DNA from 4 places in the Diaphorobacter sp. genome. Region 3 is predicted to be linked to each of the others. Evidence: predicted binding sites of a transcription regulator. Region 3 holds the regulator's gene; each other region holds the start of a gene.

What was found. Region 3 encodes sigma-54, which starts transcription at its own class of promoters, with help from an activator protein. Its sites were predicted from a motif close to TGGCANGNAANCTGCTTT; they were not measured.
Region 1: AB7E35_RS04925 (phenol hydroxylase subunit) is a predicted target of sigma-54. The motif match lies at 5,769-5,786, and genes of this name have one in related genera.
Region 2: AB7E35_RS08265 (cistern family PEP-CTERM protein) is a predicted target of sigma-54. The motif match lies at 3,745-3,762, and genes of this name have one in related genera.
Region 4: AB7E35_RS12135 (PEP-CTERM sorting domain-containing protein) is a predicted target of sigma-54. The motif match lies at 3,433-3,450, and genes of this name have one in related genera.

Annotation. Positions count from the first base shown of each region.
Region 1 covers NZ_JBFWLZ010000008.1:75,913-83,471, reverse strand. The annotation lists gene AB7E35_RS04960 (catechol 2,3-dioxygenase) at 1-702, opposite strand, end outside; gene AB7E35_RS04955 (2Fe-2S iron-sulfur cluster binding domain-containing protein) at 739-1,095, opposite strand; gene AB7E35_RS04950 (NADH:ubiquinone reductase (Na(+)-transporting) subunit F) at 1,107-2,171, opposite strand; gene AB7E35_RS04945 (phenol hydroxylase subunit P4) at 2,226-2,582, opposite strand; gene AB7E35_RS04940 (aromatic/alkene/methane monooxygenase hydroxylase/oxygenase subunit alpha) at 2,579-4,138, opposite strand; gene AB7E35_RS04935 (MmoB/DmpM family protein) at 4,179-4,448, opposite strand; gene AB7E35_RS04930 (aromatic/alkene monooxygenase hydroxylase subunit beta) at 4,487-5,479, opposite strand; gene AB7E35_RS04925 (phenol hydroxylase subunit) at 5,518-5,736, opposite strand; gene AB7E35_RS04920 (sigma 54-interacting transcriptional regulator) at 6,035-7,559, shown strand, end outside.
Region 2 covers NZ_JBFWLZ010000018.1:24,045-31,603, reverse strand. The annotation lists gene AB7E35_RS08270 (bifunctional diguanylate cyclase/phosphodiesterase) at 1-2,821, shown strand, start outside; gene AB7E35_RS08265 (cistern family PEP-CTERM protein) at 3,021-3,692, opposite strand; gene smc (chromosome segregation protein SMC) at 3,981-7,505, shown strand; gene AB7E35_RS08255 (cell division protein FtsZ) at 7,524-7,559, shown strand, end outside.
Region 3 covers NZ_JBFWLZ010000014.1:25,224-32,782, reverse strand. The annotation lists gene AB7E35_RS07010 (THUMP domain-containing class I SAM-dependent RNA methyltransferase) at 1-1,036, opposite strand, end outside; gene AB7E35_RS07005 (acyl-CoA thioesterase) at 1,033-1,476, opposite strand; gene AB7E35_RS07000 (RNA polymerase factor sigma-54) at 1,495-3,084, opposite strand; gene lptB (LPS export ABC transporter ATP-binding protein) at 3,147-3,878, opposite strand; gene lptA (lipopolysaccharide transport periplasmic protein LptA) at 3,962-4,624, opposite strand; gene AB7E35_RS06985 (thiol:disulfide interchange protein DsbA/DsbL) at 4,774-5,430, opposite strand; gene AB7E35_RS06980 (SPOR domain-containing protein) at 5,491-6,138, opposite strand; gene argS (arginine--tRNA ligase) at 6,151-7,559, opposite strand, start outside.
Region 4 covers NZ_JBFWLZ010000038.1:6,143-13,701, reverse strand. The annotation lists gene msrA (peptide-methionine (S)-S-oxide reductase MsrA) at 1-209, opposite strand, end outside; gene AB7E35_RS12150 (protein-L-isoaspartate O-methyltransferase family protein) at 473-1,183, shown strand; gene AB7E35_RS12145 (rhodanese-like domain-containing protein) at 1,236-1,577, shown strand; gene AB7E35_RS12140 (TolC family outer membrane protein) at 1,625-2,959, shown strand; gene AB7E35_RS12135 (PEP-CTERM sorting domain-containing protein) at 3,555-4,301, shown strand; gene AB7E35_RS12130 (DUF3147 family protein) at 4,582-4,935, opposite strand; gene AB7E35_RS12125 (GNAT family N-acetyltransferase) at 4,949-7,559, opposite strand, start outside.

The DNA of each region.
Region 1 (7,559 bases), on a different contig from region 3:
GGACTTGAGCACGTCGTGCCACGAATCCAGGAAAAACGCGATGTGGTGCAGGCCGCTGACAGGGCCGCCCACAAAGGCGATGTCGTGTGGCGTGGACGTGCGCGCCATCCAGGTGGCGGCCTGCATGTCGCCCTGGGGGCCCACCAGCACCTGCTCGGTCAGGAAGAAGTCCAGGCATTCCTTCATGAAACGCGTGTTGTCCTGCACGGTGTTGATGCCGGCCTCGGGGTTCATCTCGCACATCAGCAGCAGGTGGTCGAGCCAGTGCGCGCCCGCGCCCCGGACACCGTCGGGCCACGGGTCGGGATTGACAGTGCCCACATCGGTGCCCACGTATTCCTTCATGGCGTACAGGCGCATTTCGTGGCCGCTGGGCAGGTTGAACTGCAGCATGCGGCCGGTGGAGGGCAGCGTGCCTTCAGGCAGCAGCGTGGTCTTGATGCCCCAGGCCTCGATGCGTGCCTGCAGCGCCTCCAGATCCTCGTCTTTCTCCACCTTGTAGGCAACGTGGTTCAGGCCCGCCCGGTCGCTGGGGGTCAGGATGATGGAGTATTTGTCCCACTCGTCCCAGCATTTCAGGTAGACGTTGCCCGCACTGTCCTTCATGACGGTCTTGAGGCCCAGGACCTCTTCGTAGTGCTTGACGGCAGCAGCGATATCCATGACCCGCAGGCTCGCGTGGCCGATTCTCAGTACACCCATTTCATGTCTCCTCTTGGTTGATAAATCTTCAATGACTCAATTGGCTGGACGTTGCGCCACCGAGGCGGCACTGCCCAGAAACGGTTTGCGCAATCGGGCGGCCACTTCCAGGCACACCGCCTGGGTGGGCGCCACGCGGCAGGCCAGCGTGTAGCCTTGCGCTTCTTCTTCGGTGCTGACATGCGCCCGGCTCACGGGGCCCAGCGGCTGCACGCCGCCCTCGACGATGCGCACCTTGCACACGCCGCAGCCGCCGTTGACGCATCCCACGGGAATGCCCTTGCGGCCCAGCCGCAGCATGCCCTTGAGCAGGCTTTCGTCGGTGGCGCAGGCATAGCAGTCACCGGTCTGCGCGACATGCACGTTCACAGTGGGTCTTGGGCTCGTCCACATGCCGGCCTCCGTCAGACGCGCTTGAACAGCGGGCTGCGCGCGCCCTGCGCATCGGCGGCCGAGAGGAACTTCTCGGTGTAGATGTCGCGCTCGAACAGCCGCCCCTGCATCAGCGTGGCAATGCAGGCCTCAACCATGGGCGGCGGGCCGCACAGATAAGCCTTGTGGCCCGCAAAGTTGCCCCGGAAGTGCGCCTGCGCGGCCTCATGCACAAAGCCGCGCGCGCCGCTCCAGTCCGAGCCCTCGGGCTCGGCTGACAACGACGGCACGTAGGTGAACTGCGGGTGCTGCTGCGCGAGTGCGCGAAATTCATCGTCGTAGTACAGCTCGTCGCGCGAGCGCTGGCCATAGACCAGCGTGACCGGCTCCGTGCAGCCGCCAGCAAGCAGCGCATGGATCATGGAGCGCGGGCTCGACAACCCCGAGCCGCCCGCCAGGAACACCATCGGCAGCCGCGCCGAACGCCGCACAAAAAAGCGCCCATACGGCCCGGCCAGGCGCAGCCGCGCGCCTTCTTGCAGCTGCTCGTGCAGCCAGGTGGTGCCGGCACCGCCGGGCACATGGCGCACGTTGAGCTCAACCTGCGCGCATTCGCCATCTGCGCCCGGCGCGTTGGCGATCGAGAAGGCGCGGCTTTGCCCCAGGCCCGGAATCTCCAGCTGCACATACTGCCCCGGCTGAAAGCGGATGGGCTTGTCCAGCCGCAGGTGCAGCGCCTTGATGGTGGGCGTGAGCCGCTCGATGCGCTCCACCGTGGCCGCGAAGTCGCGCACGGGAATGATTTGGGCGTCGGGCTCCTCGTCAATGTCGGCCTCGATGGTCGTATCGCACTGCAGCGTGGCGCAGCAGGCCAGCGTCTTGCCCTCGTCGCGCTCGAAGTCCATCAGCGCGAACGGGTTGGCGGCACCGTGGTCCACATCGCCGTCGGCAACCTGCACCTTGCAGGTACCGCACAGGCCGTGGCCACAGGCGTGGGGAATGTAGATGCCCTGGCGCAGCGCGGCGTCGAGCAGGGTCTGGCCCTCTTCGACGTCGATCGTTGCGCCCAAGGGCTCGATGGTCAGTTGGTAGGTCATGGCATGGACGCGGGGCCCGGGGGTAGCCCCCGGGCTTCCCTCACCGAATGGGACTTAGCTGCACGTACCCTGGATGCCGGTCAGGCCCGGGGTGCGAAAACGGATCGCGTCCTTGTGCTGAAGGCCATTGGCCTGCAGCGACTTGGCCGGATCGGGCGTCCACGGCTGGCCGGACTTGAACCACTCGACCTGGGACCAGTCGATCTTGGCAAAGTCGGGGTGCTCGCCGTACACGCCGGGCAGCACGCCCTGGGCCAGCGCGCCGAACGGGGTATCCGGCGGCAACGGCAGGCAGACCGGTGATGCAAACATCAGGTGATCCTCCCAGCCGATGTAGAGCAGCGGTGCGGGGAAGTTCTCGCGCCGGTCGCGGGCGGGAAAGTCGTAGGGTTTGACAGCAACGACGCTCATGCCTTGTCTCCTTGAACAGCATCACCACGCCAGGCGGCAAAGTTCTTCTGGTCTTCCGAGCCTTCAAAGTCGAAGTTGTCCCGGCCCACCTTCAGGTCGTAGTAGTCCATCACGGCAGCCATCGGGTCAAAGCCCTCCACCGTCGGGTCGGTGCCCTCGGGGAAGCAGTTGCCCTGGTAAATCTGGTGCACGGGCAGCCAGGCTTGCGAATATTTCTCGGGCTCGTCGTCAAAAATTTCTTTGCAACCGTCGCTGCAGAAGTGGTACTTGTCGCCGTGGTAGTCGGACTCGCGGTAGCAGATCTTGGTCGGATCGCCGGGCTCGGTAAAGAACATGGGGACCTGGCAGATGGTGCACAGCATGGGCAGCGTCTTGTTGTAAAAGCGCTTGCCCTGTTGCTGCTGCGCGTGGAAATGCTCGAAGCGCGGCCGGTAGTACTTGTCGAAGGTGTCGGGGTACTTCTCGGACAACCAGTTCAGCTCGTCTTCCTTGGGCATCCAGGTGTGGAACGCGGCGGCGGCCGCGTAGTTGTAGAAGCCGCTCCAGGCCTGGTGCGTGATGTGGTCCTTGCCGGCGCTGGCTTCCTTCCAGCCCTTGGGTTCGCGGATGCCATAGCGGGCCAGATCGCGGAACAGGGCGCCGCCGTTTTCCTCGGCGTACATCTCCCACGCTTCCTTCCAGCTCATCACGCGCTTGGGCAGCATGTAGTCCTGCATCATCCCGACAATGGTGAGCAGGCGGTAGCCGCGCCAGAGCCACTTGTCGATCCACTTCTGCACGATCGGCACGTTGGCCGGGTCCTGCTCGAGCATGAACTTGATGCACTCGATGCCCAGGGTCATGTGACGCGATTCGTCGGACTGGGCCGAGAAGCCAAACGTCACGGTGCTCATGTCTCCGTTGTGGGCGGCGCCGGACATGAAGGGCACGAACAGCAGGTTGGTCAGCACGTACTCGAACGAGAAGCTCACGGCGGTGAGGAACTCGAACGGCCCTGCGGTGGAGGCGTCTTCAAAAAACGACTTGGGCACGGACAGGTACCACACACGGTCAAACATGTGGGGTGCCTGGTGCAGGCCATTGAAATACTTGTTGTAGTGCGACAGGGCGTGGGTTTCGGTCTGGCAGTGGCGCAGCTCGTCAATGGACTGCATCTGCGCGGCAACGCGGGCACCGGCACCGGTGAAGTGGCGGCCCACATGGGCAAAGCCGCGGTGCGCGTGGTACTCCAGCGGGGTCACGGCCTGGAAGAAGATCTTGAGCGCATTCACATAGCGCGCATCCGAAATACCCAGCTGGCCATTGTTCTGCGCAAAGGCCTCGATCACGGCATAGAGCTTCTTTTCCTTCTCGCCCTGGTATTTCCAGTAGGCGTCCATGGTCAGGCGAAACGGGTCTTCCCATTTATCCCAGTCGTGGATCTTGATGCCTTCGTACTTGTCGAACGGAAAGACCTTGTCCATGGGCTGGTAGGTCGTATCCCAGGCCAGGCCGCGCGTCATGGCGGCGTAGCGGTCCTTGAGGCCCAATTTCTTCTTGATAGCAGGTGCGTCCATGGTGTTATCTCCTGGTTGTTGGGTGAAACGGCCGGCTGGCTCAGTGCTGCCAGCTCAGTGAAAACTCGTCGTCGTCTTCGTCGATGTAGCCGGAAAGCGTGACGAGGTTGACGTGCAGCTGCTGCAGGTTGAAGCGCTGCCCGGTCTGCTCCTCGATGGTTGCGCGCCGAATGACAAGCCGACCGGGCGCGTTGATCTTCACGAGCCCCTGCGGATAGGTGGCTACGGCTTCGGCGTTGTCGGCCAGGATGGCGTCCACAACGGGGCGGGACTCTTCGTTGTCCTGAAAGGCAATGAAGACGCTGGAGATGACGGAGGCGTTGGGGGTGTTCATGGTGATGACCTCCTTCAGACAGCCAGGCCGCACTTGCGGGCCCGCGCATCTAGCGCCGTGCGCACTGCAATCAGCGCCGCGCTGCCTTGCGCTCCCAGTGCCAGGTCCGCCACCTGCACGAGCGCGGCCTGCGCCCGATCGGCATAGCTCTTGAACCAGCCGGTGATCTGCGCCCGGTTGTCGTCCGATGCGGCAGCGGCCACTTTGATGACCGCGTCCACCCAGCGTGCGCTCTCGTCATGCCATTCGGGCATGAAGGCCGTGAGCATGGCCACCGCCGTACCGCCCTGCACCGCAAGGTGGTCGTCCACGAAATGCGTGTAGATCAGTGGGTACAGCAGACCGTCGAGCGCCAGGTTCTGCGCCACGAACAGCTCGAACGGGTCATTGACGACCAGCGTGTCCTCGACCAGCCTGCGCAGCCCCTGCCAGCGCGGGTCGTGCAGCCAGTCGTTCTTGCCCGCGTCGAGCGCGCCGGGCTCGCCCAGTGCCAGCCCCAGGCGCGTGAGGTACTGCGCAACCGCCAGATGGTCCATGGCATGGAACATGGCCGGTGCAGTGAACGCCGTGCCATAACCGCGTGAACAGATCGTGCAATTGTTCATGTTGGCGCCCCAGGCCGCGTGGCGCAGCGGCATGAGCACCTCGCAGGCTCCGGCGCGCTGCGCGTCGGGAATCTTGTCGATCAGGCCGCGCGACTCGACAAACTGGTAATTGGCTTCCATCGCCTCTTGCTGGCGCGCACGCGCCATGGTCCAGTTGGCGTAGTAGAACTGGCGGGGATCGCGCAGCGCATCCCAGTCGGCCAGCTTGACCGCGGTGCGCGTGGCATCGAACAGTTCAAACTCGGGCTCCCAGGTCGGGCGGTAATGGAAGTTCGCGGCGGGCTGCATGCCCAGCGTGGCTTCAAGGTAGCGCGACGCGGGCTTGTCGCCCGTGTAGGCCGCCACGCGGGCGAAGGTGTTGCGCAGCGGCTGTATCTCGCGCGCCTGCAGGTCGATGTTCATGGGGCTTGTCTCCTGGTAATGGTTGCTAGGGGCAGGGTTCAGTCGTCCAGGTGGCGCACGCGGTGCGCCGCACAAAAGGCCTCGAATGCCGGCTCGGGGAGCATGAGCTCTACCGACAGTTCGGGCCATCCGAGCGAGAAAGCAAACTCGACAAAGCCGTTGTCGCGGCGGCCCAGCACGCGCACAAACCGCTGCGACAGATCGCAGACGGGTTGCGGGGTGGCAGATGCGTCGGTGGCAATGGCGGTGTGGGTCATGACGGTCTCCTTTTCGGTTTTGCGCCATCTGTTTTGCACGGGCCATGCCAATGCTGGCGTTTTGCGCGCAAATATCGATAAATCCAGGGTTAATCCCTAGCAAATCGCGTCAAAGAGGCCCGCCCGCAGGTTGGTAGCCGCCGGCTGCGGCACCCGCGGCCAGCCCGGAGCCGCGATTGCTGCACAGCAGCATGATGTTTTGATGAGACCCAGGGGTCAGCCAGTTCATGAAATGATGAAAAACCTCCCCGGGTCGATCCCGATGGACGACCACCCGCTGTTTATCGATACTTTTTTCATGCCGGCCACCACCCTGCCCCCCTACCCGTCCGACGCCGACTTGCGCCGGCTGGTGCACTTCTCGCCCGTCGATGGGCGCATCTGGCTGGCTGATCAGCGCATGCTGCTGGTACATGCGGCGGCCTTTCAGGCGTTGCGGCGCGAGCTGGTGGCCAGCCTGGGGCCGGAGCACGCCCGCCGCTTGCTGATGCGTGCGGGCTACGCATCGGGCGAGCGCGATGCGCTGCTGGCGCGCCAGGTGCGGCCGGGCGCATCGCTGTTCGACGCCTTCGCCGTCGGGCCGCAGTTGCACATGCTCGAGGGCGCGGTGCGCGTGCAGCCGCAGGTGTTCGAGCTGGACGAGGCGGCAGGCCACTTTCACGGCGTCTTTCAGTGGGATCACAGCTGGGAGGCCGAGGTGCACCAGCGCACCTGGGGCCCGCAGGATGCGCCCGTGTGCTGGATGCTGGTGGGCTATGCCTCGGGCTACACCAGCGCCTTCTTTCGGCGTCCGGTTCTTTTCAAGGAAACGCAGTGCACCGCCTGCGGCCACGCGCACTGCCTGATCGAGGGCCGCTTTGAGCACGAATGGCCCGACGGCGAGCAACTGGCGCGCGACTACGACCCCGACTCCATGCTGGTGCGCCTGGGCGAGCTGCAGTCGCAGGTGGATGCGCTGCGCACCCAGCTACAGCCCGCGGACGACCAGGGCCCGCTGCTGGGGCGCTCGCGCGCCTTCAACGACACCGTGGAGCTGCTGCGCAAGGCCGCGCCCACGCAGGTCACGGTGCTGCTGACCGGCGAGACCGGCGTGGGCAAGGAGCGCTTTGCGCGCGCGTTGCACGCCATGGGCCCGCGCGCCGACAAGCCCTTCGTGGCCGTCAACTGCGCGGCGCTGCCGGCCGAGCTGATCGAAAGCGAGCTGTTCGGCGCCGAAAAAGGCGCCTACACCGGCGCCACCGCCGCGCGCGTGGGCCGCTTCGAGCGCGCGCACGGCGGCACCTTGCTGCTGGACGAGCTGGGCGAGCTGCCCCTGCCCGCGCAGGCCAAGCTGCTGCGCGTGCTGCAGCAGGGCGAAGTGGAGCGCCTGGGCGGCACGCAGCCGCGCAAGGTGGACGTGCGCGTGATTGCCGCCACCAACGTCGATCTGGAAAAAGCCGTGGAAGAAGGGCGCTTTCGGCGCGACCTGCTCTACCGCCTGAACGTCTATCCCATCCGCATACCGGCGCTGCGCGAGCGCGCGGACGACATAGAACTGCTGGCCATGCACCTGCTGCAGCGCTACGCCGCACTGCACGGCAAGCGCCTGGCGGGCTTCACCGACCTGGCCATGACCGCCATGCGCCAGCACGCCTGGCCCGGCAACGTGCGCGAGCTGGAAAACCTGGTCGAGCGCGGCGTGATCCTGGCGCCCCACGACGACCTGGTGGACGCCGCCATGCTCTTTCCCACATCAGTCCTTCCCACGACCCACACCGTGAACGCGGCAGGAGCGCTGGAAAGCGAAGCGCACTGCCAGCAAAGCGCCGGTCTGTACGACACCC
Region 2 (7,559 bases), on a different contig from region 3:
GCAGCGCGAGGCCTTCGAGGCGCACGTCCGCGGTGATGCCCACCTGGACGGCAGTCTGCCAAGCAACTTTGCCATTCACCCGCCGCGTGAGCGGCAGGAATATTTCGTGGTCGATTTTGTCTGGCCGCTGGTGGGCAATGCCCAGGTGCCGGGCCTGGAGATTCATTCGCAGCCCGCCAACCTGGAGGCTATCTACCGCGCGCACGACAGCGGCATGCTGGTGGCTTCCGCGCCTTTTGAGCTGGTGCAGTTCAACGAGAAACGCGCTGGCGTGATTCTTCGCATGCCGGTGTATGCCGGTGCCGCCCAGGGGCAGTCTGATGGGGCGCGTTTTCTTGGTGCCATTGGCGTGACGCTGCGCATCCACGACATCGTGCAGGGTTTGCGCGGCGAGGGCTTCATGGACGGGCTGTCTTTGGCCATGTCAGATATCGGGGCGGTGGACTCCCCCATGCCCACGCCGACCTACCTCTTTTTGAGTCTGGACGAGCACACTGGCGCCCACGGGCCTCTGCGCCACGAGCGCAACATCCACGTGGGCGGGCGCGTCTGGCGTCTGGAGATGCAGCCCATCGACAGCCTGCTGACGGCCCAGGAGGAGCGCCTGCCCGGAATTTTGGGGCTGGGCGGTCTGGTGGTGACCAGCTTGCTGACGGCACTGGTGCTGTTGCTGCTGCTGCTTCGGGCGCGGGCGCTCAGTCATGTAGTAGTGGCTGACACGGCGTTGGGTGAGAGCGAGGCACGCTTTCGCACCGTATTCAACCAGGCGGCCGTGGGCATTGCGCAGACCGACTCGCGCACCGGCCGTCTGGTGCGCATGAACCAGAAGTTCTGCGACATGCTGGGCTACACCGAGGCTGAGCTGCAGCAGATGCGCTTTCAGGACATCACCGATCCGCAGGATCTGGCCGAAGACACCATGCAGCTCGAGCGCATGCTGGCCGGCGAACTGGGTGAGTACCGCCTGGAAAAGCGCTACCGGCGCAAAGACGGAGGCACCCTGTGGGTGGATCTGCGCGTCTCCCCGCTGCGCCTGAGCGGCGAAACCGGGCAGCACCTTGCCGTCGTGCAGGACATCACCGAACGCAAGCACATGGAGCAGGCCCTGCGCCAAAGCGAGCAGCGCCTGCGCAGCATCCTCAACCACATGCCGGTGGGGGTGAACCTGGTACAGAACGGCGCCATCGTCTTTCGCAACGATCGCCATGTGCAGATTTGCGGCTACAGCGCGCAAGAGGCGCCGGACGTGGACGCCTGGTGGCGTCTGGTGATGCCCGATCCGCAGCAGCGCCAGCATGTGCGCGACGCCTGGCTTGCCGGCTGCGCTGCGGCCAGAGCCGAGGCCGATGGCACCATCCGTCCGCTGGAATGCGTGATCACCAGCAAGGCGGGTCTGCATCGCACCATCGAGTTGTCCGGGATGCTGCTGGAGGGTGGGCACATCGTCACGATGGTCGATCAAAGCCAGCGCAAGGCCGCCGAGGAAGAGGTGCGCTACCTGGCCTACACCGATCCTCTGACCGGGCTGTCCAATCGCCGCTTGCTGCTGGACCGCCTGCAGCAGGCACTGGCCGCCAGTGCGCGCCACCAAAGCTGCGGCGCGCTGCTGATGCTCGACCTGGACAATTTCAAGAACATCAACGAAACCCAGGGCCACGAAATGGGTGACCGCCTGCTGCACGCCGCGGCGCAGCGCCTGCGTAGCTGCATGCCCGAGGGCGACACCCTGGCGCGCCACGGCGGCGACGAGTTCGTGGTGGTTATTGAAGATCTAGGCGCAGACCTTCAGGAAGCTGCCGCCCATGCCGAAGACCTGGGTCAAAAGATGCTGGCCGCCATGCGCCAGCCCTTTGTGTTTGAGGGCAGCGAGCCGTGCCACACCACGCTCAGCGTGGGCATCACACTCTTTCAGGGACAGCAGGAATCGGCCGACGAACTCCTCAAGCGCAGCGATCTGGCCATGTACGAGGCCAAGGGCGCGGGTCGTGACACCCTGCGCTTTTTCGATCCGCAGATGCAGGCGGTGGTCTCGCAGCGCGTGGCGCTGGAGGCAGACATGCGCACTGGCCTGGAGAAAGAGCAGTTCGAGCTGTTCTACCAGCCCAAGGTGGTGCACGGACGCGTGACGGGGGCCGAGGCGCTGATCCGATGGCGCCACCCCGACAGAGGCTTCATAGCACCCTCACAATTCATCCCGCTGGCCGAGCAATCCGGCCTGATCCTGCGCCTGGGCGAGTGGGTGCTGCGCGCCGCCTGCCAGCAACTGGCGCAATGGAGCGAACACCCCGTGCTAGGCAGGCTGTCGGTAGCCGTCAACGTCAGCCCGCGGCAATTTCACGAGGCGATCTTCGTGCCGCAGGTGCTGGCGGCGCTGGCTGGCACCGGAGCCGAGGCCCGCCAGCTGCGCCTGGAGCTGACCGAAGGCATGTTGCTGAAGGACGTGGAGGACACCATTGCCAAGATGGTGCAACTGCGCGGCTACGGCGTGGGCTTTTCGCTGGACGACTTCGGCACCGGCTATTCGTCGCTGGCTTACCTCAAGCGGCTGCCGCTGCACGAGTTGAAAATCGACCAGGGTTTTGTGCGTGATGTCCTCACGGACCCCAATGACGCGGCCATTGCCCGGACCATCGTTGCGCTGGGCACCAGCCTGGGGCTGCAGGTGACCGCCGAGGGGGTCGAGACCGAGGAGCAGCGCGTCTTCCTGGAGCGCAACGGCTGCCATGCCTGGCAGGGCTACCTGCTCAGTCCCCCGCTGCGGGCGCGCGACTTCGAGACCCTGGTGCTGGAGCGCGCCTCACCTGCGGCCGACGCCGACTGAGCATCGCCGGGCATCACCGTGGTGTGGACTCCCGCTTTCGCAGGCGCGACGGGGCGGGGCAGGAATGCCGGGGGCGATGCGATTGCTACGTTATTAATAGCTGCTGGCGCTTTATCTATAAGGTCTAGAGGTAAAAAATACCATCATCCCAGCGAAGTTGGGAGCCCATACGCCCACAACGCCATCGGGCGATGCGCAGTCACGCCACCTTGCGGCGGCGGGCCAGCGCGGCGCCCAGCAAGCCCAGGCCTACCAAGGCGAGAGAGGCAGGCTCGGGCACCTGCTGCCCGGGGCCGCAATTGGGCGTGCCTACGATGCAGCCGGGAAACGTAAACGAATTGCCGCTGTTGCCAACGCTTTGAAACCTCACGCTGTACGGGCTGGTGAACTCAATCCCGCTGGTGACAAAGTTGCCTGCGGTGCCCAGTGTGAGCAAAAAGGATTCGACCGCGCCTTCGGCAACACCCTGGTTGCCACCGCCGGAGCAGTTGGAACCATCCCAGACGCAAAGATCCACCTGCTGGAAGGCCGGAAAGGTGACATTGCGCGAGGCATCCCAGCCGTTGTTGGCCGACGCAGAGTTCAGCGTGGGACTCACGATGTCGATTCCGAACGACTTCAAATCGTTGGCCCCCGGCCCGAAGGAGTTGTTGGAAACCTGCACCGCGAAGACGGCCTGCGAGGCCGACAGCGTGTTGAGCGTGAACTGCACCGTGGCAGACAGCGTGGCGCCATCACGGGTCGTCGCATACAGGATGGAGCCCATGTCGCCCACACTGTCGAACAACATGGTCGCCGAATGGGCACTGCCGATGCCCGTCAGACCGCAGCACAGGGCCAGGGCGCGCAATGTACTTTTCTTGAACAGCATGGGGGTTCCCTTCAGGCAGGTGCAGATTGCAAAAAATATGTTGCACCAAATGCAAGCACGATGTGTGCCAAACAAGCCGTATCCATCTAAATCAAGCTGTTGCAAACCTGAGTTGAATGATTGCCAGGTCAGTTGTCAAAAATATCGACACCTGCGGGTCGTTCTTTGCACGGGGCGATGACCAGGGCGGGCGGCGTAGCCACCGGCGTCATGCGGGGCCAGCCGCCTCGGGTAACATTCACGCCCTCGACTGCCGGCACGCCATCGGCAAGGTGTTACAGGTAATTCGTGCGTCTCAACTCGATCAAACTCGCCGGCTTCAAGTCCTTTGCCGAGCCCACCAATTTCGTGCTCCCAGGCCAGCTTGTGGGCGTGGTGGGGCCGAACGGCTGCGGCAAGTCCAACATCATGGATGCCGTGCGCTGGGTGCTGGGCGAGAGCAAGGCCAGTGAGCTGCGCGGCGAGTCCATGCAGGACGTGATCTTCAACGGCACCACCAGCCGCAAGCCCGCCAGCCGCGCCAGCGTGGAGCTGACGTTCGACAACAGCGACCACCGCGCGGGCGGGCAGTGGAGCCAGTTCACCGAGATTGCCGTCAAGCGCGTGCTGACGCGCGACGGCAGCAGCAGCTACTTCATCAACAACCAGCCGGTGCGCCGGCGCGACGTGCAGGACGTGTTCCTGGGTACCGGACTGGGGCCGCGCGCCTACGCCATCATCGGCCAGGGCACCATCAGCCGCATCATTGAAAGCCGTCCGGAAGAACTGCGCCTTTTCCTCGAAGAGGCCGCGGGCGTCTCCAAATACAAAGAGCGCCGGCGCGAGACTGAAAACCGCCTGCACGACACGCGCGAGAACCTCACCCGCGTCGAGGACATCCTGCGCGAGCTGAACACCAACCTGGAGCGACTCGAAAAGCAGGCCGAGGTGGCAGCACGCTACAACGCGCTGCAGTCCCAGGTGACCCTCAAGCAGCACCAGCTGTGGTTTTTGAAGCGCGCCGACGCGCTGGCCGAGCAAAACCGCGTGCGTGCTGAGGGGCTGGCGGCCGTCAACGACCTGGAGTCGCGCATGGCCGACCTGCGCCATGTGGAAGCCGAGCTTGAAACCATCCGCCAGGCGCATTACGAGGCGGGCGACAAGGTCAACCAGGCGCAGGGCAAGCTGTACGAAGCCACGGCCGAGGTCGGCAAGCTGGAGGCCGAAATCCGTTACGTGGTCGAAGGCCGCCAGCGGGTGGAGCTGCGCCTGGTGCAGCTGGCCGAGCAGATTGCCCAGTGGTCCGCCCGCAAGGAAGAGGCCGAGGCCGAGCTGGAGGGCATTGAGGGCGCCGGCATGAATGCCGAAGAGCAGGCCGAGATTCTGGCCGCGCAAGTCGAAGAGCAGGCCGCGCGCCTGCCCGACCTGGAAGACGCCCTGCGCCAAAGCCAGCAGCGCAGCGACGAGCAGCGCGCCGCCGTGGTGCAGGTGCAGCAGCAAATTCAGGTGCTGGCCGCAGAGCAGCGCAGCCTGGATGAGCAAAGCCGCCAGTTGCAGACACGCCTGGAGCGCCTGCGCGCAGACCGCAACGCGCTGGCTGCGCCCGACGAGGCCCGCCTGGCCAATCTGCGCCAACAGCTGCAGCAGGCCGAGGAGGGCGCCGAGGTGGCCGAAGCGCGCCTGGCCGATCTGCAAGGCAACGTGCCCCAGCTGGACGAGGACCGCCGCGCGCGCCAGCAGGCCGTGAACCACGAAGGCGCCCGCCAGGCCGACCTGTCCGCGCGGCTGCAGGCACTGAAGGCGCTGCAAGAAAAAGTGAAGGTGGACGGCAAACTCCAGCCCTGGCTGGCCAGGCACGGGCTGGACGGGCTGCAGGGCCTGTGGAGTCGCATCCATATCGAGCCCGGCTGGGAAAACGCCCTGGAGGCCGCGCTGCGCGAGCGCCTGGCCGCGCTGCCCGTGGGGCGTCTGGACATGGTGCGCGGCTTTCTGGGCGCCGGCGGGCAGGACGCGCCACCCGCGCGGCTGGCGTTCTACAGCACGGCACCAGCGCCCGCGCCCGATGGGCCCGCAGGGCAGCAGCGCCTGTCTGACCTGCTGCGCGTGTCAGACGCCGGGCTGCGCGCGGTGCTGGTGGACTGGCTGCAGGGCTGCTACACCGCGCAGACGCTGGACGATGCGCTGAACCGCCGCGCGCAGCTGCAGCCGGGCGAAGTGATTCATGTGCCCGAGGGGCACGCCGTCAGCGCGCACAGCGTCAGCTTTTATGCGCAGGACTCCGAACAGTCCGGCCTGCTGGCCCGCGCCCAGGAGATTGAACACCTCGAAAAAGAACTGCGTGCCCAGGTGCTGATTGCCGAAGAAGCGCGCACGGCGCTGGTGCGGGCCGAAAGCCTGTATGCCGACGCCACGCAGCGCCTGGTGGTCGTGCGCCGTGAGGCCAGCGAGGCCCAGGGCCGCGCGCACGAGTTGCAGGTGGAGACGCTGCGCCTGTCGCAGCTGGCCGAGCAGACGCGCTCGCGCAGTGAACAAATTGGCGCCGACCTGGCCGAGGTGCAGGCGCAGCTGGACGAGCTGCACGAGCGCCGCGCCACCGCCGAGGCGCGTTTTGAAGAACTGGACATGCAGCTGGCCGACAGCCAGGAGCGCCACGCTCAGCTGGGCGACCGCGTGATCAAGGCCGAGCGCCGCCTGTCGGAATGCCGCGAGCAGCAGCGCACCCTGGAGCGCCAGGCGCAAGAGGCGCAGTTTTCCCAGCGCAGCCTGCAGGCGCGCCGCACCGAGCTGGCACGCACCCTGGACACCGCCGCCAGCCAGGCACGCACGCTGCACGATGAACGCCAGCGCGCGCAAGACGAACTGTCTCGCCTGTCCGACGCTGCCGCGCAAGGCGGCCTGCAGCAGGCGCTGGAGCTGAAGATCGAGCGCGAGAAAGACCTGGCCGCCCAGCGCAGCCAATATGACGACCTGACGGCGCGCCTGCGCGCCAGCGACGAGCTGCGCATGCAGCACGAACGCACGCTGGAGCCTCTGCGCGCGCGCATCACCGAGTTTCAGCTCAAGGAGCAGGCCGCGCGCCTGGGCCTGGAGCAGTACGGCACGCTGCTGCAGGACGCGCAGGCCGATCTGGAGGCCGTCGAGCGATCCATCCAGGAGGGCGGCGTGCGCGTGGGCGGTCTGCAAGGCGAGATTGACCGCCTGCACCGCGAGATCACCGCGCTGGGCGCCGTCAACCTGGCGGCGCTGGAAGAACTGCAGCTGGCGCGCGAGCGCAAAGGCTTTCTGGACGCGCAGACCGAAGACCTGACGCTGGCCATGACCACGCTGGAAGACGCCATCCGCAAGATCGACGGCGAAACGCGCACCCTGCTGTCAGGCACCTTCGAGACCGTCAACGCGCACTTTGGCCGCATGTTTCCCGAGCTGTTCGGCGGCGGGCAGGCGCGGCTGATCATGACGGGCGACGAAATTCTGGACTCCGGCGTGCAGGTCATGGCCCAGCCGCCGGGCAAAAAGAACCAGACCATCCACCTGCTGTCGGGCGGCGAAAAAGCCCTGACCGCGATTGCACTGGTGTTTGCCATCTTCCAGCTCAACCCTGCGCCGTTCTGTCTGCTGGACGAGGTGGACGCGCCGCTGGACGATGCCAACACCGAGCGTTATGCCAAGCTGGTGTCCAGCATGTCCAAGGGCACGCAGTTTTTATTCATCAGCCACAACAAAATCGCCATGGAAATGGCCGAGCAGCTGATCGGCGTCACCATGCAAGAGCAGGGCGTATCACGCATCGTGGCCGTGGACATGGAGTCCGCGCTGACCATGGCCGAGGCCTGATCCACCGATTGATTCACCATGAGCAACTTTCAACTAGGACTTCTCATCTCTGGC
Region 3 (7,559 bases):
GGCGCTCGGGCGGCGCCATGCGATCGTGCGTCCGCGCGCTGGCGCGGGCCTGCGCGTTCTGGCCGGCCGTGCCCGCCGCGGCAATGCGCTCGCCATACGGCGGGTTCAGCAGCATCACGCCGGGCTGCGCGCACGGCGGCATGCGCTGCAGCGCGTCGCCGCCGCGCAGTTGCACCGCGGCGGCCACGCCCGCGCGCTCGGCGTTGCGCTGGGCAAAGTCCACCATGCGGTGCGACACGTCGCTGCCAAATAGGGGCACAGCGGTTGTGGTGACTGCGCTGGCAGCTTCTTCTTTGATAGCAGCCCAGACATGGGCCTGGTGCGGCAACAGCTTCTCGAAGGCAAAGCGCCGCAGCAGGCCCGGCGCGATGCGGCAGGCGATCTGCGCGGCCTCGATCACCACGGTGCCGCTGCCGCAGCAGGGGTCGTACAGCGGCAGCGGCTGCTCGCCATGCGGGTCCCAGCCAGTGGCGGCGATCATGGCGGCGGCCAGCGTTTCCTTGAGCGGCGCGTCGCCCTTGTCTTCGCGCCAGCCGCGCTTGAACAGCGGCTCGCCCGAGGTGTCGATGTAGATTTGCGCGCGGTCGCTGGTCAGGTGCAGGTGCACGCGCACGTCAGGCCACTGTGTCTCCACGTTGGGGCGCACGCCCGTCTTGGCGCGAAAACGGTCGGCCACGGCGTCTTTGACGCGCAGCGCGGCAAAGTTCAGGCTCTTGAGCGGGCTGTGCTGGGCCGTCACCTCCACCTTGAAGCTCTGGCGCGGGGTGAACCAGATCTCCCAGGCCACGTCGGCGGCGGCGGCGTAGATGTCGTCCTCGCCGCGGTAGGGGCGCTCGGCCAGTTGCACCAGCACGCGCTGCGCCAGGCGGCTGTGCAGGTTCAGGCGCAGCGCGTCGCGCCAGGAGGCGCGCAGCAGCACGCCAGCGCGGCCGACCAGCAGGTCTTGCCCGGCCAGGCCGGTGAGGCCGTGCACTTCGTCGGCCAGATAGCCCTCGACGCCGGCGGCGCAGGGCAGAAACAGTTGCAGTTGGTTCATTGGGGCGGTGCAGCGCGCTGCAGCAGCAGCTGGCGCACGGGTTCTGGGATGGGCGCGGGCTTGCGCGCCGCGCGGTCGATAAAGACGATGCCGGTCTTGCCGCGCGCCACTTCGCGGCCCTGGGTTTTTTCGGTCAGGCAAAACACCAGGTCGAAGCCGTAGCGGTTGAAGTCCTGCGGCGTCATCTGCACGCGCAGCGTCTCGCCGTGAAAGGCCTCGGACTTGTACTGCGCCAGCATGTCGCCGACCACGGTGGCCAGGCCGGCCACGTCGGCCTCGGTGTAGCCCAGCGACTTGAAAAAGCGCACCCGCGCCTCGGACACCAGGCTGAGCAGCTGCGCGTTGTCCAGGTGACCGCCCTGGTTGACGTGGCTGATGTACACCTGCAGCTCGGTGCTGAAGCCGAAATGGGCGGGAAGATCGAAAACAATGCGTGCCATGGGTTTTTTGCTACTTTTTTAGAGGGCTTTGCGCAGGTTGGCCGGGGCGATCTTGAGCGCCTCGCGGTATTTGGCCACGGTGCGGCGCGCGCACTCGATGCCTTGCTCCTTGAGCATCTCGGCGATCTGGCTGTCCGACAGCGGCTTGTGCGGGTCTTCGGCGGTGACCAGCTGCTTGATCAGCGCGCGCACCGCCGTGCTGGAGGCATTGCCGCCCGTCTCGGTGCCCAGGCCCGAGCCGAAGAAGTATTTCAGCTCGTACGTGCCCTGGGGCGTGGCCATGTATTTGGCGGTGGTCACGCGGCTGATGGTGGACTCGTGCAGGCCCAGCTCGTCGGCAATGTCGCGCAGCACCAGCGGGCGCATGGCCAGCTCGCCGTGGGTGAAGAAGTTTTTCTGCCGCTCAACGATGGCGCGCGACACGCGCAAGATGGTGTCAAACCGCTGCTGGATGTTCTTGATGAACCAGCGCGCCTCCTGCAGGCGCTGCTGCAGCGCCTGGTGGCCTTCGCCCCGGCCACCGCGCAGGGCGCTGGCGTACACGTCGTGCACGCGCAGGCGCGGCATCACGTCGGGGTTGAGCTGCACGCTGAAGCTTTGCTGCGCGCCGCGGCCGGTCTTTTTGACGATCACGTCGGGCACGATGATGTGGCGGTCCACATCGGCAAAGCGCCGGCCGGGGCGCGGCTCCAGCCGGGCGATCAGCGCCATGGCGGCGCGGGTGCAGTCTTCGCCGCAGCCGCAGGCCTGCGACAGACGGCGCACGTCGCGCCTGGCCAGCAGGTCCAGCGGCTGGCGGCAGATGGCCAGCGCGGCCCGGACGACCTGCGGGTCGCCCTGCTCGTCCTGGTCCATGGCGTGCAGCTGCAGCGTCAGGCATTCGGCCAGGCTGCGCGCGCCCACGCCGGCGGGCTCCAGGCTTTGCAAAAGGCGCAGCGCCACCGTGAAGCGGTGCACCAGTTCATCGAGCTGCCCGGGGTCGTCGCTGCCCGCCAGGCTGGCGGCCAGGGATTCGAGCGGCTCGTCCAGGTAGCCGTCGTCGTTGAGGGATTCGATGAGAAAGCGCAGCGCCGCCATGTCCAGCTCGGACAGGCGCAGCGACAGCGCCTGGCGGTGCAGGTGGGCGGTGAGCGTCTCGTGGCCGTGGGCAAAATCTGCGGCGTCGGCCTCGTCGCCGTCTGCAGCGCTGGCGCCGTTGCGCGTGGGGGCATCGCCGCCCCATTCGGCGTCGTCGGGCGCCATGTCCAGGGCGCCGTCGCCTTCCCAGTCTGCGGGCTCGTCGGCCATGGCGTCAGCGGCGTCGGGGGCTGCGGGTTCAGCATCATTTTGGCCTTCAGCGCTTGTCTTGTCAGCGCTACCAGCTATTGAATATGTAGCATCTTCGGACTGGCGGTCATCCTCGCTCACGGGCGTGTCGGACTGCGGCAGGCCGAACTCTTCGCGCGGTGCCTCATCGAGCGCGCGCTCCAGAAAGGGGTTGTCGTCGAGCATCTGCTCGACTTCCTGCGACAGCTCCAGCGTGGACAGTTGCAACAGGCGAATGGACTGCTGCAGCTGCGGCGTGAGCGCCAGGTGCTGCGAGACGCGCAGGGACAGGCCGGGCTTCATGGCTGCGCGCCCGTCGCCGGGTCACTGCGGTTGCTGCGGCCCATGGGCTTCACTTGCGGCCTTCACATGCGGAAGTGCTCGCCCAGATAGACCCGGCGCACTTCCGCGTTGTCCACAATGTCCGACGGCGTGCCCCGCGCCAGCACCTGGCCATCGCTGATGATGAAGGCGTGGTCGCAGATGCCCAGCGTTTCGCGCACGTTGTGGTCGGTGATCAAGACACCGATGCCGCGCTCTTTCAAAAAACCGATGATGCGCTGGATCTCGATCACCGCGATCGGGTCGATGCCGGCAAAAGGCTCGTCCAGCAGGATGAAGCGCGGCTGCGTGGCCAGCGCGCGGGCAATCTCCACGCGCCGGCGCTCGCCGCCCGACAGTGCCAGCGCGGGTGACTTGCGCAGGTGATCCACGCGCAGCTCCTGCAGCAGCGCGGTGAGGCGGCGCTCCACTTCGGCGCGCGGCAGCGTCTGGCCGGCCTGGTCGGTCTGCAACTCCAGCACCGCGCGCACGTTGTCCTCGACGTTGAGCTTGCGGAAGATGGATGCCTCTTGCGGCAGATACGACAGCCCCAGGCGCGAGCGCCGGTGGATGGGCATGTTGGTCACGTCCTGCCCATCGATGCTGATCTGCCCGCCGTCGCAGGGCACCAGGCCCACGATCATGTAAAACGACGTGGTCTTGCCTGCGCCGTTGGGGCCCAGCAAGCCGACCACCTCGCCTTTTTGCACGGACAGCGACACGTCCTTGACCACCTTGCGGCTGCCGTAGGACTTTTGCAGGTGCAGCGCCTGCAGGCGGCTGGTTGCCGGCGCAGGCGCTTGGCCGGCAGGGGTTGCCGTGGACGCTGAAGGGGCGCGGACTTCGCTCACGGCCGCGCTCACTTGGCGCCGTCCAGGCGGGGGCTGGCGCGCAGCACCGGCGGCTCGGTACGCGCAGGCGGCGTTGCAGCGCCCGGTGCGGGCTCCTTGGGCGCGAGCACGGCGCGCACCCGCCCGCCAGGCGTGCCCGCGGCGGTGCCGGCGGGCGCGGTTTTCTGCCCGTCCACCGTGAACACGTCGGTAAGGTTGTTATAGACGATGAGCGCGCCGGTCAGCTCGTCGGTCAGCGTGGCCTCGCGATAGCGGCGCAGCTCGGCGCGGCGGATGAGCTTTACGTTGTCGGCGCGCCCGTCGTATTCGATGACCTCGCCCTCGCCCTCGACGAATTCATCGGGCGCGCCCGGCGGCGTATCGCGCTTTTGCCGGAAGAAGGCACGCTTGCCCGCCTCGGCCGTCACCACGCCGTACTGAAAGCCGTCGGCATCCTGGCGCACCTCCAGCTGCGCGCCGCGCAGCACGATGGTGCCCTTGGTCATGACCACGCGGCCGGTGAAAACGCTGGTCTGCTTGAGCTCGTCATGGCGCAGCGCATCGGCCTCGATGTTCATGGGCTTACCGCGGTCGGCTTTTTCAGCATGTGCGCCGGGCGCAAAGGCCAGCGCAAGGGTCAAGGCCAGGGCCAAAGCTTTACGCATTGAGAGGGTGGGCAGGCGGGTATTCATAGGGCACGATTCTTGCGGGCATTGTACTGACGCGCTGGAAAAGCAAGCAGCAGTTTTAGCGATCCGCTGGCGGGCACGCCGGATGCGGCAAATCACAACAAAAAACGCGCCACTGGGGCGCGTCTTGAATGGGAAAGCCAGAGGCCCCGTCAGCCCTTGCGCGCCAGCCCGGCCAGGTATTCCACCACCTGCAGCACGCTTTGCATGCTGCCGGCCATAGTGCCGTCGGTGTAGTAGCGGCCCGCCACGCCCATCGAGGGCACACCCTCCACCTGGTAGGCCTCTTGCAGTTGCGAGGCCTTGCGCACCTGGTTAGCCACGGTGAAGGAGGCATAGACCTCCTTGAACTTGGCCACGTCCACGCCTTGCTTGGCCACCCAGTCAAAGATCAGCTCGTCTTTGTTGAGCGGCTGGCGCTCCACATGCACAGCGCGGAACACCCGGGCGTGCAGCTCGGGCAGCTTGCCCATGCCTTCCAGCGTGTAGTACAGCTTTTGCTGCGGCACAAAACTGGAGTTGAAGGCCACCGGCACGCGGCGGATGTGCAGATCCTTGGGCGCGGCCTTGCTCCACGCTTCAAAGCTGGGCTCGAAGGTATTGCAGTGCGGGCAGCTGTACCAGAAGAACTCGATCACATCGATCTTGCCGGCGGGCGCTTCAGAGGCTGCGGGCTTGCTCAGCTTGGCGTAGTCCTTGCCTTCCTTGAACTGGCGCGGCTGCGCCAAGGCGGGTGTGGCAAGGGGCAGGCCCAGCGTGGCGGCGGTGGCCGCCGATGCGGCGGAGAGGGAAAACTCACGGCGTTTCATAGGTGGGTATGGCTTGGGTGACGATGGAGATGGTTGTGAGCGTGGCCAGGTGGCAAAAGTTCAGCGCTGCACGCGCACCAGTGCGGAATCCAGGCCGGCGCCGTCGAGTTTTTCCTTCAGCGATTCTGCATCGTCGCGCTTGGCAAACGGGCCTACGCGCACGCGAAACACCGTGCGGCCGTTTTGCTCGCGCTCGCTCACGCGGGCCTCCCAGCCCAGCATGGCCAGCTTGGCGCGCTGCGCGTCGGCATCTTGCTGCGTGCGAAACGCGCCGGCCTGCACGAAGTATTCAAACGGGTCTGCGCCCACCGGTGGCGCGGCATTGGCCCTGGCGCGCGCCAGATCGCCCAGCGGGTCGGCCGACGCCGGGGCCGGCCGTGCGGCCGAAGCCCGCGCCGTGGGTGCAACCGCCGCAGCCGAGGCCGCCTGCTGCGCAGCAGGAGCGGACACTGCAGGCGCATCGGCAGCGGGCGCATCAGCGGGCTGCGCCACGGGTTTTACCGGGGTTTTGCCGTACAGAGGGGCGTTGGGGTCCCAGTTTTTGTTGCGCTGCGCCTCGTCCTGGTCGGTAGAGCGCAAGGTGGGCTTGCTCAAGAAGGGCACCGGAACCTTGGTCACATAGACGGCCACGGCCAGCGCGCACCCCAGGCCCACAATGATCCCGAGGATGAAGCCAACGATGGTGCCGCCGCGTTGCTGTTTTTTCATATCAGTGCTTGCTTACATTCTGGCTGGCGCAGACACGCCCAGCACCGCCAGACCATTGTGCAACACCTGGGCGGTGGCGGCGACGAGCGCCAGGCGTGCGAGCTTGACGGCCTCGTCGTCCACCAGGATGCGCTCGGCGTCGTAGTAGCTGTGATAGCTGGCTGCCAGGTCGCGCAGGTAGAAAGTGACGTCGTGCGGCGCGTTGCCTGCGGCCGCAGCCGCGAGCATCTCGGGGTACTTGGCCAGCTGCAGCATCAGCGCCTGGGCCTGAGGGCCCTGCAGCGGGGACAGGTCCACGCCCTGCAGTGCGGCCACGTCGTAATCCTCGCGCCAGCCGCGCAGCACCGAGCAGATGCGCGCATGTGCGTACTGCACGTAGTACACCGGGTTGTCGTTGTTCTGCGCCACGGCCAGATCGACGTCAAAGGTGTACTCGGTGTCGGGCTTGCGGCTCAGCAGGAAGAAGCGCACCGCATCCTTGCTGGTCCACTCGATCAGGTCGCGCAGCGTGACGTAGCTGCCCGCGCGCTTGCTGATCTTGACCTCTTCGCCGTTGCGCACCACGCGCACCATGGTGTGCAGCACATAGTCGGGGTAGCCCTGCGGAATGCCCACGTCGGCTGCCTGCAGGCCGGCGCGCACGCGGGCGATGGTGCCGTGGTGATCCGTGCCCTGGATATTGACCACGCGCGTGAAGCCGCGCTCCCACTTGGCGATGTGGTAGGCCACGTCGGGCACGAAATAGGTGTAGCTGCCGTCCTGCTTGCGCATGACGCGGTCCTTGTCGTCGCCGTAGTCGGTGCTTTTGAGCCACAAGGCGCCGTCCTGCTCATACGTTTTGCCGTTGGCGATCAGGCGCTTGACGGTGGCCTCGACGCGGCCGCTGGTGTACAGGCTGGACTCCAGGTAGTACTGGTCAAACCGCAGGTTGAACGCCTGCAGGTCTTTGTCCTGCTCGTTGCGCAGGTAGGCCACGGCGAACTGGCGGATGTTGTCGTAGTCCTCCACGTCGCCATTGGCCGTGAATTCGCGGTCGTCGGCCTTGATGCTGGCCTTGGCAAGGAATGCGTCGGCGATGTCCTGGATGTAGTCGCCGTTGTAGAAGTTCTTGGCCAGCGGGTTGTCCGCGTCGGTGGGCCAGCAGTCGTCGCCCGGCTTGAAGCCCTTGGCGCGCAGCTGGGTGCTTTTGGTCAGCGTGTCGATCTGCACGCCCGCGTCGTTGTAATAAAACTCGCGGTGCACGCTCCAGCCCTGGGTGGCGTACAGGTTGCTGATGGCGTCGCCAATGGCGGCCTGGCGGCCGTGGCCGACGTGCAGCGGCCCGGTGGGGTTGGCGGAGACGAACTCCACCAGCACCTTCTCGCCGCGCTCGGGCTGAAAGCCAAAACGCGCGCCTTCAGCCAGCACTTCACGCACCACCT
Region 4 (7,559 bases), on a different contig from region 3:
CGCACGCTGATCTGCGCGGGATCAAACGTCACGCGCACCACCTCGGCATGGCCGGTGGTGCCGCTGCAAATCTGCTCGTACGTGGGCTCGGCCACATCGCCGTTGGCATAGCCGCTTTGCACATCAGTCACGCCGCGCACGCGGTCGAAAACGGCCTCGGTGCACCAAAAACAACCACCGCCCAGGGTAATGGACTGCAATGAAGACATAGGCGCAACTCCTTTGCATAAACAGCCGAACATCATAGGAAAAACAGGTGACGCCGATGGCAGCGCAGGCTCTGATCATGTTTCTGATGTTTTTGCAGCCCTGCTTGGCACCCTGCATCCCAGCCCCCGACAGTTTCTCGCCCCAGGGATTCATCCGCCTGCAGGCAGGCAACATGTTGCAGTGCCCGTGCGTGCGGGCAACCTAGAATCCAGGGTTTTCGCCCGATCTACCGATCCAAAGTGACCCGCCCCCGGAGTACCCCATGAACATGCCCCTGAACACGTCCGCTGACATTTGCGATGCCCTCGAGCAGGCCCGCTACAACATGGTGGAGCAGCAAATCCGCCCGTGGAACGTGCTGGACGAGGCGGTGCTGGAGCTGTTGCACACCGTGCCCCGCGAAGACTTTGTGCCTCCCGCCTACCAGGGTATGGCCTTTTCGGACACCGAAATCCCCCTCAATCCCTCGGTGACGGAGTCTGAGCGCCTGGGCCAGGTGATGCTGGCGCCCCGCGTCGATGCGCGAATGCTGCAGGACTTGCGGGTCTTGCCCACCGACCGTGTGCTGGAGATCGGCGCGGGCTCTGGCTATATGGCCGCACTGCTGGCCGCCAGCGCCGAACGTGTGGTGTCTCTGGAAATCGTGCCCGAACTGGCCGAGTTTGCGCGCGAGAACCTGCGCAGCGCCGGCATCGACAACGCCGAAGTGCGCCAGGCCGACGGTGCGCTGGACCCCATCCCCGACGGCCCTTTTGACGTCATCGTGCTCAGCGGCTCGGTGGCCGAGGTGCCGCAAAAACTGCTGGCGCTGCTGCGCGACGGCGGCCGCCTGGGCGCCTATGTGGGCAATCTGCCGGTGATGCGCGCCACCATCGTGCGCCGCAGCGGCGACCGTTTCGAGACCACCCAACCCTGGGACGTGGTCGTGCCGCGCCTGCGCAACTTCCCCGAGCCCTCGTCGTTCAAGTTCTGACTGGCTGCACGCCAGAATGCGCCCTCCGGGGCGCTGCAACCCACTGCCGCACATGATCGACCACGTACGCCCCGCCCAGCTTGCAGACTGGATAGCCGCCCAACAAGGCGCCGGCACGCCGCTGGTGCTGGACGTGCGCGAGCCGTGGGAGCTGCAGACCGCCAGCGTTGCCCCGCAGGACTTTGAACTGCTGACGATTGCCATGGGCGATCTGCCCGCCCGCCTGGACGAACTAGACCCTGCCCGCCCCATTGCCTGCCTGTGCCACCACGGCGTGCGCAGCCTACGGGTGGCCGTTTTTCTGGCGCACCAGGGCTTTGAGCGGGTCGCCAACATCACGGGCGGTATCGACGCCTGGTCGTGCGAACACGACTCCGGCGTGCCGCGCTATTGACCACATTGGCATCAGCCCGTGTGCGCGGACATATCAGAGGGACTTTCATGACTGCGCTCCGGTTTGCACACTTACCCCTTGCCCTTGCCTGCGCACTGTACGCCACGGCGCCTGCGCAGGCCCAAAGCCTCTTGCAGCTGGTTCAGGCAGCGCGCAGTTATGACACCGTGTGGCAGGCAGCCCGCCTGCAACTGGATGCCGCCACCAGCCGCGCCGAGCAGGCCCGCGCCGGCCTGCTGCCCAGCGCCGGTCTGACGGCCAGCGTGTCCCGCACCCACACCGAAGTCACCCGGCCCCCGGTGGACTTCAACGGCAGCACGCAAAGTGCAGGCGTCAGCGCATCGCAGCCGCTGTACCGCCCGGCCAACCGCATCGGCTTTGAGCAAGGCCAGCGCAGCATCGACGTGGCCCGCGCCCAGCTGGACGCTGCCACGCAAGACCTGCTGGTGCGCGTCAGCCAGGCCTACTTTGACGTGCTGGCCGCGCAAGACACCCTCAGCTTTGTGCAAGCGCAAAAAGCTGCAGTCGCAGAGCAACTTGCGGCTGCCAAGCGCAACTTTGAGGTAGGCACCTCCACCATCACTGACCAGCGCGAGGCCCAGGCCCGCTACGACCTGGTCATTGCCCAGGAAATTGCCGCCGAAAACGACCTACTGGTGAAAAATCTGGCTCTGGATCAACTGGCGGGCATCACTGGCACCCAGCCCCTGCCGCTGGCCCAGCCGGTGCAGTTGCCCCCCTTGCAGCCGGGCGACGTGACTGCCTGGGTGCAAACGGCGCAGGGGCAACAGCCCGGGGTGCGCCAAGCGCAAATCGCCCTGGACATTGCACGGCTTGAAACTCAAAAGGCAGGCACCGGCCACCTGCCCACGATAGACCTGCAGGCAGGCTACAACACGGCACACAACCCCAGCGGCACAGCGACCGCCCCCGGCATGAACAGCCGCACCCACAGCGCCAGCGTGGGCGTGGCATTCAACCTGCCGCTTTTTGCCGGCTTTGCGGTGCAAAACCGCATCAAGGAAACCCTGGCCCTCGAGGAAAAAGCCCAAGCCGACCTCGAAACCACGCGCCGCAACGCCGCACAGGCCACGCGGGCGGCGTTTTTTGGCGTGCAATCCGGCCACGTTCAGGTGCGTGCCCTGGAAGCAGCCGAAGCCTCCAGCCAAAGCGCTCTGGATGCAAACAAACTGGGCTACCAGGTAGGGGTGCGCATCAACATTGACGTACTCAACGCCCAAAGTCAGTTCTACCAGACCAAGCGCGACCTGGCACTGGCGCGCTACAACGTACTGCTGGGCAACCTGAAGCTGCGCCAGGCTGCAGGGGTGCTGACAGAAGAAGACCTGGGGCCGCTTGATGGGATGTTGCGAAAGCATTGACCACTGCGCCGGCACACCAGGCAGGGGGATTGGGGCCATGAGTCAATGGGGGGGGCGGATTCCCATTCACTGCGAAACCCACCTGCACCTGCATTTCGCCTGTGCTGTGGAATGTGGCGCTCAAATTCTGGCTCAACGGGTTACAGAAAATGTGACCAGTCGTTGCCAAATTCAAACTGATAAATTTTAGAATAAAAATTTACGAAAATGATCGTAATAATGTCCTGCTGATTCTTCTGTGGCATCAGTATTTTAAATACAATTTAAAAATTGTTACACAGAGAAATTTATGGATAGGGTTTTTGACGTCAATCCATTCATCCACGCGCCACCCACTCAAAGCTGTCGGTTTTTCTTACAAAGAATGAACCATTTTTCCCGGAAACCAATTCCCCTGCTCAAACGTGTCTGCTTTTTTTACACGGTTCAAAAATAAAAATTAAAAACACTTTAAAAACAATGACTTGATTTACAGGCACAAAAAATGCTAATTCAGTCTGGCAGATTCGATGTGTCTTGCACGTGAAGTGGCACACACCTGACAAAGACTGAGGCGCCGCGCAAGAAACGATTCTGCTTTTTAAAGGAGAACGTCATGAAATCTCACCGCAAGTCTATCGCCTCAGCCTTTGTGGCTGCATTGATAGGAATAGGTTATGCCGGCGGCGCGTCAGCGAGTCTGGTCTTTATGGGAGCTTCTTCAGATCCCGGTCAAGGGTATGGCAACGTTGTCAACCTGCTCAGCATGCACAAATCCGGAGGCGCTGGCACCGCATCGGACGTGGAAGACGGCATTGTTGCCTGGAACGGTTCGGCTGACGTTATTTCAGGCTTCTACGCTCTGACCGACCCCAACAAGACGGCGACACACACGTTTGGCTCGATTGGTCTCAGCGGGGGCACGGCGGCAGCCAATATTCGATTGATTTGGGATCCGTCAGAAGTGGGTAGCGCATCAGGTGATGACACCCAGGTCGATGCGCTGATCCTGAGCATCTTCGCGCCCACAGGGGGTGCCGCGGTGTTCCAGGCCTCTCTTGCAGCACCAGTCTTCCACAACTACGTGGTCGGGCCGGGCTTGGGTGTCGGCGATTTTGTCTATGGCCTGGATGCAGCCCAGGCGGGCATGCTTCAAGCCACGCTGAACGGTATCGGGGATTTCAGTGCATATCGGATCGGTCTGACGGCCAGTGTGTCGTATATCGATGACGGGCCTGACACCTGGCTTCTGGCCAATGCGGGTGTACCGGGCAATCAGGTTCCCGAACCCGGCATCTTGTCTTTGGCAGCCATCGGCATGCTGGGAGTGGCAGTTGCGACGCGCCGACGGCGCGGGAGGTAAATGCGCAGTGGTGCCTGCCTGAGCCTGGGTGAAAGCTGTCGGCTGGCGCGGGCAATTGTCGGCAGTTTTTAGCAAACGGTCCGCATTTGCCCGCGCCACCTCTTGACCAGGAAGCTGCCGCGGTGACGATGCTCCAGCTGTGGGGGATGGATATGCGTTTTCGCGGGGATGACGGTTGGGAAACTTGCCGTCATTCCCGCAAAGGCGCAAATCCATTGCGACGGTGCTTGGGCCACTTGGGCCACTTGGGCCACTTGGGCTTTGGGTGGGGAGGCCAAACTCAAGGCAGCAAGTCAATCCCCAATGGCCGCACCGCCAGCGCAAACAGGCCGAAGCACACCACGGTGATGACCGCGCTGGCCAGCAGGGTCAGGCCAAAGCCCAGGCGCGGCAGCAGCCAGGGGAACGCCAGAAACATCGGCAGCGTGGGCACCACGTACCAGAAGGTGTACCAGGCGTGGCTGGCTATTTTTTCTTGCGGCTGCTTTTCCACGTACAGCCAGATCAGCGCAAGAAAGGTCACCAGCGGCAAGGCTGCCAGCAGGCCACCCAGTTTGTCACTGCGCTTGGCCAATTCAGACACGGCCACCACCACGGCGGCGGTGATCAGGTATTTGGTGATGATCCAGGCCATCTGCGTCCTTCGGTCAAAGCTGGTGCACCACCAGCCGAAATTCGGGGTCTTCGTCGAAGGCCCGCACTTCAAAGCCCAGCCGGCGCATCAATTTGAGCATGTTGGGGTTGTTGGACAGCACCAGGCCCTGCACCTCGGCCAGGCCACGGTCGCGGGCCACTTCCATGATGCTGAGCATCAGGCGCGAGCCCAGGCCGCGGCCGGCGAAGTCGTCTGCCACCAGCAGGGCGAATTCGCAGCTGGTCTGGTCGGGGTTGGTGACGTAGCGCGACACACCCACGATGCGATCTTTGTGGCAGACCTCGCCTTCCTCGTCCACCACGCGCTCGCGGTGCACGGCCACCAGGGCCATCTCGCGGTCGTAGTCGATCAGGGTGAAGCGCGCCAGCATGGACGGCGGCAGCTCTGCCAGCTGCGAGACAAAGCGAAAGTAGCGGCTCTCGGGCGATAGCTCTTTGACCAGGCGCTGCAACATTTGCGCGTCGTCGGGGCGAATGGGACGCACCAGGTATTCGCCACCGCCGCGCAGGGGCCACACCTTCTCGTAGCGCGCGGGGTACGGCAGGATGGACAGGTGACTGTAGTGCCCGTGCCCTATCGCCTCGGCGTGCGCGCCGCCCTGGGCGGCATCGTGGATGACGATGCGTGCATCCACCGCAATGGCGCCGTGCTCATCCACGATCAGGGGGTTGATGTCCATCTCGCGCAGCTGGGGCAAGGCGCAGACCAGCTCGGACACGCGCAGCAGCACGCTCTCAAGCGCTTCCATGTCCACCGCGCTCGCGCCGCGCCATTCGCCCAGTGTCTCGGCCACGCGGGAGCGGTCGATCAGGCGCCGTGCCAAAAACTGGTTGAGTGGCGGCAGCTCCATGGCGCGGTCGTTGATCAGCTCGATCATGGTGCCGCCGGCGCCAAAGGTGATCACCGGGCCAAAGGGCTCGTCGGTCACCAGGCCAATGCAGATTTCGCGTCCGCGGCGGGCGCGGGCCATTTTTTGCACCGACACGCCATTGATGCGCGCACCGGGTTGCTGGCGCGTCACGCGCTGCACCATGTCGGTGTAGGCATCGCGCACAGCCGCGCCGCTGTGCAGGTTGAGCAGCACGCCGCCCACGTCGGACTTGTGGGCGATGTCGGGCGAGTCGATCTTGAGCGCCACCGGAAAGCCCAGTTGCGTGGCGATCATCATGGCCTCGTGCGCGTTGCGCGCCAGCAGCGTCTTGGACACCGGAATGTGAAAGGCCGCCAACAGCGTCTTGGACTCCATCTCGGTGAGGACGTTGCGGCGCTCGGCCAGCACGCTCTCGATGACCAGGCGCGCGCCTTCGATGTCGGGCTGTGCCAGCGCGGCGGTCAGTGGCGGGGGGGTCTGCTGCAGCAGTTGCTGGTTCTGGTAGAACGAGGCGATGTTGCCAAACGCGCCCACTGCCGCCTCGGGCGTGCGAAAGGTGGGCAGCTGCGCCGCGCGCAGGATACGGCGTGCCGGAATCACGGTGGCGTCGCCCATCCAGCACGACAGCAGCGGCTTGGAGGCCAGGCGCTTGGCCTCGGCCAGCACGGCGGCCACGGCCTCGCCGTCAATGCCGGCCTTGGGCGAGAAGATGGTCAGCACACCGTCGATATGCCGCTCGCGCAGGGCTGCCTCGACCGCAAGGCGGTAGTGGTCGGGCCCGGCATCTTCCGACAGATCGATCAGGTCGGCCAACGACGCCTGCGGCGGCAGTTGTGGCGCCAGCGCGGCGCTGCACGGCTCGGACAGCCGCCCCAGCTCCAGACCAATTTCGTTTTCCCAGTCGGCCGCCAGCACGCCGGGGCCGCCGCCATTGGTGATGATGGCCATGCGCTTGCCCACGGGCCGGTAGCGTGAAGCCAGGCATTTGGCGGCCGAAAACAGCTCGACAAACGAGCGCACCCGCACGGCGCCGGCGCGGCGCAGCACGGCGTCAAACACGTCGTCGCTGCCCACGATGGCGGCGCTGTGCGTCTGCGCGGCTTCGTTGCCGGCGGGCTTGCGCCCGGCTTTCAGCACCACTACCGGCTTGGCATAGGCGGCCGAGCGCAGCGCGCTCATGAAGCGGCGAGCGTTCTGAATGCCCTCCATGTAAACCACGATGCTTTGCGTGCGCGGGTCGTTGGCCAGAAAGTCCAGTGCTTCGCTCAGGCCCAGGTCGGTGTGTGGCCCCAGCGAGATCACGCTGGAAAAGCCCACCGCGTTGTTGGCGGCCCAGTCCAGGATGGATGAGGTGAGCGCGCCCGACTGACACACCAGCGCCAGCGACCCCTCGCGCGCCAGCGGCCCCGCAACGCTGGCATTGAGCTGCAGTGACGGCCGCTGCATGCCCAGCGAGTTAGGGCCCAGCAGGTGCATGCCCTCGCGCCGCGCAATCTTGCGCAACTGCTCTGCCTGCTGCGCATCCACACCGCTGGACAGCACCAGCGCCGCGCGGCAGTTGATGCGCCCCGCCACCTCCAGCGCGGCCGCCAGGTCCTGCGGCGGCTGGGCGATGAGGGCCAGATCAGCGCGGCTGTGCGCCAGGTCGGCCAGCGTGCCGCTGGTGTGGATGTCCAGATACGTGATCTTGCCGGTGAATTGCTGCGCCTGCAGCGCATCACGCAGCATTCGG